2 regions of the Rouxiella sp. Mn2063 genome follow, and region 1 is predicted to be linked to the other one. Evidence: predicted binding sites of a transcription regulator. Region 1 holds the regulator's gene; the other holds the start of a gene.
What was found. The regulator PurR, encoded in region 1, represses purine synthesis genes. The targets are predictions, from matches to a motif close to CANGCAAACGTTTGCNTG.
Positions count from the first base shown of each region.

Region 2: a site for PurR is predicted at 2,419-2,436, ahead of tusA (sulfurtransferase TusA). Genes of this name have one in related genera too.

Region 1 is NZ_JBMOUD010000003.1:395,913-399,333, forward strand. It holds gene punC (purine nucleoside transporter PunC) at 1-98, opposite strand, end outside; gene punR (DNA-binding transcriptional activator PunR) at 238-1,146, shown strand; gene purR (HTH-type transcriptional repressor PurR) at 1,192-2,217, opposite strand; gene ACL9RG_RS07255 (YnhF family membrane protein) at 2,621-2,710, shown strand; gene ACL9RG_RS07260 (C40 family peptidase) at 2,942-3,421, opposite strand, start outside.
Region 2 is NZ_JBMOUD010000013.1:70,769-74,189, reverse strand. It holds gene ACL9RG_RS17425 (zinc/cadmium/mercury/lead-transporting ATPase) at 1-2,059, shown strand, start outside; gene tusA (sulfurtransferase TusA) at 2,093-2,344, opposite strand; gene ACL9RG_RS17415 (7-cyano-7-deazaguanine/7-aminomethyl-7-deazaguanine transporter) at 2,571-3,242, shown strand; gene ACL9RG_RS17410 (DcrB family lipoprotein) at 3,357-3,421, shown strand, end outside.

The sequences.
Region 1 (3,421 bases):
TGCATGGCACTGAAGGCAGGAAGGTACATATCCGTGGCTAAAAAGCCCAGCATACTCAGGCCTGCCAGATAAAATAAAAATCCAAATGAGGGTTTCATGACACCAACTTTATTAGTTTTGAAAGGATAAACGCGAGACTGCGAATCATTATAGAAGAGTGCGGGAGTCTAATAGATGGCGAAAAACTTGTGAAATGCTAATATTTGCGGCTTGTTGTGAAAAATTTTGAAGGTAAATATGTGGTCAGAATATTCATTAGATGTCGTTGATACTGTTGCCAGAACCGGTAGTTTTAGCGCTGCAGCACAAGAACTTCATCGCGTGCCCTCTGCCATCAGCTATACGGTCCGCCAGCTTGAAGAGTGGTTGGCTGTTAGTTTGTTTGAACGGCGACATCGTGATGTTGAATTGACCGCGGCCGGACGGCTCTTCGTTGATGAAGCAAGATCACTTATCAAAAAAATGAATGCCACACGTCGCCAATGCCAACAAGTTGCCAACGGTTGGCGAGGAGAACTCAACGTAGCTGTCGATCGTATTGTAAAGCCAGCCAGGCTCCGGCGATTAGTCGTAGACTTTTATCGCGAATTTTCAGATACCGAGCTGATTATACATAATGAAGTCTTTAACGGTGTGTGGGATGCTCTGGTAGATGGTCGTGCAGATGTCGCTATTGGTGCGACACGGGCGGTACCTGCAGGCGGTCGTTTTAACTTTCGCGATATGGGATTTATGGATTGGCATTGTGTCGTCAGCCCAACACACCCATTGGCGGCAATGCCTGGGACACTTCACGACGACAGTCTGCGCCATTATCCTGCATTATGTCTGGAGGACACATCGAGGAATCTTCCCAAACGTGATACCTGGACATTGGATAATCAGCGTCGATTGGTTGTACCTGATTGGACTTGTGCGCTTGATTGTTTGTTCGATGGGTTGTGTGTTGGCATGATGCCAGTGCATATGGTCTCACCCTGGATTGCTCAGAACAAACTAACCGCATTGACCTTAAGTAATACCTTTCCGGAAAGTCCATGCTGTCTAACTTGGGATCAGAACAATCAGTCGCCCGCTCTTGCGTGGCTACTTAACTATTTAGGCGATAGTATTACGCTGAACCAGGAATGGCTGCGTGATAACTAAAAAGGATGCCAGTCTGGCATCCTTAGTGGGGTATTAATGGCAAGCTTAGCGGCGATAATCTCGGTAAGGTCCGTCAGCAACCGAGCGTCGTTCAACCAGCTTAGGCTTAACTTCTATGGTTTGTTGTTCTTCACGTTTATTAATAATACGGTCCAATAGCATCGTAAACGCCATCTCACCTAAGCGTTCTTTCGGCTGATGAATCGTTGTGAGTGGCGGTGAATAATAACGGGCATTGCGCACATTATCATAGCCAATCACTGAAATATCCTGTGGAACCCGTAATCCCATTTCATCAGCGGCACAGATAGCGCCCATTGCCATGACATCACCGCCGCAGAATACTGCGGTAGGACGGTTTTTCTGTGAAAGGATCTGTCGCATCGCCTGATATCCAGATTCTGGCTCAAAGTCGCCTTGAACAATCCATTCGTCGCGTACGGGAATATTGGCCTCTGTCAGCGCTTTAACAAAGCCATTAAAGCGCCCACCACCGGTATTACGATTGAGTTGGCCTGGTATTGCGCCGATATCGCGATGGCCACGCTCGATAAGATAACGTCCTGCCAAATACCCACCGTCAAAGGCGTTATCAATGATGGAGTCGGTGAAATCATTGCGCGATTCGCCCCAATCCATGACCACCATCGGGATAGCGCGGTATTCTTCCAACATGCCAAGCAATTCTGCTGGATATTCAGCACACATTACCAGTAAGCCATCAACACGCTTTTGCGCCAACATGGCGAGGTAAGCACGCTGTTTCTCTAGGTTGTTATGCGAATTGCATAAAATTAGCGTATAGCCTTTGGCAAAACAGCTGTTTTCCACGGCTTCAATAACTTCAGCAAAGTAGGGCGCTTCGCTTGATGTGGCTAATAACCCTATTGATTTGGTGTTGTTGACCTTAAGACTACGGGCGACGGCACTAGGAGAATAATGCAAATCTTTAATAGCAGCCCGCACAGCTTCCTTGGTTTCTTCGGCGACGAAACGTGTTTTATTGATGACGTGCGATACCGTCGTGGTTGAGACGCCAGCACGCTTAGCGACATCTTTAATCGTTGCCATGGAAAAAATAACTCCTGAACCCGCGTGCACTAGCACGTTAGCATTATGTTAATCGTTTGCCTGCGTTTATTTAACTGCGATAATTTCTTTACGCAGCAAAATCGTTTGTATTGATTTCAGCAGAGAACCTGAAAGGGGGCTGAGATAAGCAGCCGTTACATCGCAGGGCGGTAACCGCGAATTTTCTCTTATATTGCGGAAAAGTGGAAGAAAAATTTAAGCTGACTACGAAGATGGCGCTCTTTGTTAGAGATCATAGGAAAATGGTAGCGGCTATGAGAATATATCAATGGCATAATAATTGTATGGCTATTCTTTATGTGGCTACTGGTTGTATGGCCAATGTCTGTTTGGCTCGTTATGATTATAAGTATTCTCGGCGTTCATCATGAAAGGAGGATGTATGGATAGTAATCTAAAAATGTCTTTAATCACCACGGTTTGCGCATTGGCGATGATCTTGATCTTCAGCTTTACTGCGGTGATGCACTGAGTTGGGCGTCGCTAGGCGTTGTTGTTGGCTGACTACTGTACCGATGCCTTAGTTACTTTGCCAATGTAGCACTGACTTCGCCAAAGCAGGGTAGCGATAAAAAATAAGGGAAATCCCTAAATGGGATTTCCCTTATTTTATTATCATTCTCTTGTCGATAACTGTGTGTTCTCAGTTATCACGGAAACACTTCGTTAAATGCTCTTCATCAAAGATGAGCTAACTGACTATTTAACGAATCGTTTTAGGGGTCATGACCCGACGAGCGCCTACGTAATGATCTTGCCAGTAGTTATCCGCAAGGTAACTGATTTTTATGTCTTCACCTGTGCGAGGAGACTGAATAAATTTACCATTACCAAGATAAACACCAACATGGTCTGCGGCACCGCGCTTGGAAATCTTAAAGAATACCAAGTCGCCAGATTCTAACTCACCACGTTTGATTGGCGCTGCATCACGCAGGTGATACATTTCATCGGCCGTGCGAGGCATCTTAATACGCATCAAATCCTTATATGCGTAGTAAACTAAGCCACTACAATCGAAACCAGTATTCGGCGATGTCCCACCCCAGCGGTAAGGTTTTCCGACTTGGTGCATCAATTTGTTCATCGCAGTCAATTTAGCTGTCTGATAGCGTTTTTTATGCGCGGCGCTCATCGCAATCGGCATGCATTTTTCACTTGCCGCTTTATGCTTGTGATGACG
Region 2 (3,421 bases), on a different contig from region 1:
AATGGACTGCGCCAGCTGCGCACGGAAAATCGAAAAAGCAGTCAGCACTCTGCCAGGAGTCAAACAGGCCAAAGTTCTCTTCGCCACCGAAAAACTGTTGGTCAGTGCAAGTCGGGATATTTCCCCACAAATCAAACAGGCCGTGACTTCCGCCGGTTTTCAATTGCTTGAAGGCGTACCAACTAAGCACGCACCCACCACTTTCCTCTCTCATCTTAAAGAGAATGCAGCGATTATTGCGCTGCTAGTGCTGATGATTATTAGCTGGGGGATTGAGCAGGTTTCCCATGAAGGCGGCAAAATTGCCTTCACACTCACTACGTTAGTCGCCTTGTATCCGGTGTTACGCCAGGCTATTCGCTTGATTCGCAGCGGTTCACCTTTCGCTATTGAAACCTTGATGAGCATCGCCGCATTAGGCGCGCTATTTATCGGCGCCACGGCAGAAGCCGCGATGGTGCTGTTGCTATTTATGGTGGGTGAACGTTTAGAAGGGTTTGCCGCCAACCGCGCCCGTAGCGGTGTGAAAGCACTGATGGCGCTGATCCCAGAAAGTGCCGTACGTATCGATGCAACTGGCAGTCAAACCGTTGCCGTCAGCAGCCTGCAACCCGGTGATGTGATTGAAGTTGCCGCCGGTGGACGCCTGCCCGCAGACTCGACGCTCCTTGATAGTGCCGCCAGCTTTGATGAAAGCGCACTAACGGGTGAATCGATCCCCATTGAACGCCAGCCAGGCGAAAAGATTCCGGCAGGTAGCCTGTGTGTCGATCGTTTGGCACGTGTACAAGTGGTCTCTGCTGCGGGTAATAGCGCGATTGACCGCGTACTGCAATTGATTGAAGAAGCCGAAGAGCGCCGTGCGCCAATCGAGCGCTTCCTTGACACCTTTAGCCGCTATTACACTCCCGCTATCATGCTGCTGTCACTGCTGGTGATCGTTATCCCGCCGTTGGCAATGGGCCTGTCATGGGAAACCTGGATTTACCGTGGTTTAACGCTGCTGTTGATTGGCTGTCCTTGTGCGTTAGTCATCTCAACTCCGGCCGCTATCGCTTCTGGCCTGGCTGCGGCAACGCGCCAAGGCGCATTAATTAAAGGCGGCGCAGCATTAGAACAATTAGCGCTAATTCAACGCGTGGCATTGGATAAAACCGGCACATTGACCGAAGGCAAACCTGAAGTCAGCGATGTATTAACCGCCGAAAGTGTTAGTGAGCAGCAGCTACTAACGCAAGCCGCTGCAGTCGAGGCCGGTTCTCACCATCCACTCGCATTAGCGATTATCCAACGTGCTAGCCAGCAATACTCGCTGTTGCCCAATGCCGAACGTCGGCGCGCCTTGGCAGGTGTGGGTGTTGAAGGTTGGGTTAACGAAAAACACATTGTGGTGTCAGCACCACAGCATGTGGATAAAAAGCAGTTATCAGCAGCCTTCGAAACAAAAATTACCGAATGGGAAGCCAGCGGAAAAACCGTGGTCGTGGTGCTGGAAGACCAGCGGGTGCTAGGCCTACTCGCGTTGCAAGACCGGTTGCGTGATGATGCCGTTAACGCGCTTGCTGAGTTGAAAGCTCTTGGCGTATCTGCGGTGATGCTGACTGGCGATAACCCACGCGCGGCGAAAACCATTGCCGAGCGTTTAGGGATTAATTATCAGGCCGGGTTATTGCCGGAAGATAAAGTCCGTGCCGTCGAGAAAATGAATCTGCAATATCCAACGGCGATGGTCGGCGATGGCATCAACGATGCCCCAGCGATGAAAGCCGCCACCATTGGTATTGCGATGGGCAGCGGCACCGATGTGGCGCTGGAAACGGCGGATGCCGCGCTCAATCACAACCGCTTAACCGGGCTGGCGCAGATGATTGCGTTATCGCGCGCAACCCGAGCCAACATCCGCCAGAACATCACCATCGCGCTGGGACTGAAGGGGGTATTCCTGGTCACTACGCTGCTGGGGATCACCGGATTATGGCTGGCAGTATTGGCAGACTCTGGTGCTACTGCGCTGGTCACGGCCAACGCGCTGCGCTTGTTGCGCAAAAAATCAGGTTAGAAAACGCGTTTATTCACAAGCAAGGGGCTGATATTAAGCCCCTTTTCCTTTGCGCAATAAATAGCGATACGGCAAGGTTTCCGTTTCAGACGCCAACAGGTTGTGTTCCATAAAGCGGCAAAACCCCGGAATATCGCGCGTCGTCGCCGGATCGTCGGCAATGATTAGCAACGTTTCACCATCCTGCATACCGCGCACCGCCTTTCGCACCATCATCACAGGTACTGGACAACGTTCGCCCAAGGCATCGAGTTGGTGGTCGGGATGGCTGAAGGGATCGGTCATAAGGCGTCTCTGTTCTAGGTCAAATGGGGAACTTAAAGAGCGACAGTTTACTCCCCCTGATTTTTGGTGCAATACAGGTTAACGTTTGCGTTAAAATTAGCCATTGCATTGTTTGCGCAAACGGGTACGATCCGCGCTCGCTGGAAAAATCATGGTTTTTCACAGCAACAAATAACGAAGATTTTTCTTGGGTTCCCTCACCCCAATCACTAAAAAGGTCACATTTATGTACGCTTTTTCTGCCCAACAGCGGTTTTCCGCCTTGGTATGGCTGTCGCTATTCCATATTGCCATCATTACGTCTAGTAACTATCTGGTCCAGCTTCCGGTATCGGTATTTGGCTTTACCACCACGTGGGGCGCATTTACCTTTCCGTTTATTTTCCTAGCGACTGATTTAACCGTACGTATCTTCGGCGCGCCATTGGCCCGACGCATTATTTTGTCGGTAATGGCACCAGCGCTGATTATTTCTTACGTTATCTCTGCGTTGTTCTATCAGGGAGAATGGCAAGGTTTTGCCGCGCTCAGCAGCCTGAATATCATGGTCGCCCGCATCGCCATCGCTAGCTTTATGGCCTACGTTCTCGGGCAAATCCTCGACGTTAACGTCTTTAACCGTCTGCGCCAGTTGAAAACCTGGTGGATTGCGCCAGCAGCAGCGATGTTCCTGGGCAATATTAGCGATACGCTGGCCTTCTTCTTTATCGCTTTTTATAAGAGCAGCGATGCGTTTATGGCGCAACATTGGGTAGAGATCGCCTTAGTGGATTACAGTTTCAAATTGTTAATTTGTCTGATTTTCTTCCTGCCGATGTACGGTATGCTGCTTAATATGCTGTTAAAACGCTTGGCACAGTCTGGTCATCACAACGAGGTTCAGTTGAGTTCACACTGAAAGCCATAACTGGCTTGCTTTTCGTTGGTGAATAGGGTGCCATTACAGCCGTAAGCTCAATGCCATACGATACGTAGCAGTACGTGCCGTTAAGTGAAATATTAAGGAACTCTAATGCGTAATCTTGCCAAATTCATGGGTATTACTTTGCTGGTTGCCGGGCTGGCAGCCTGCGATGG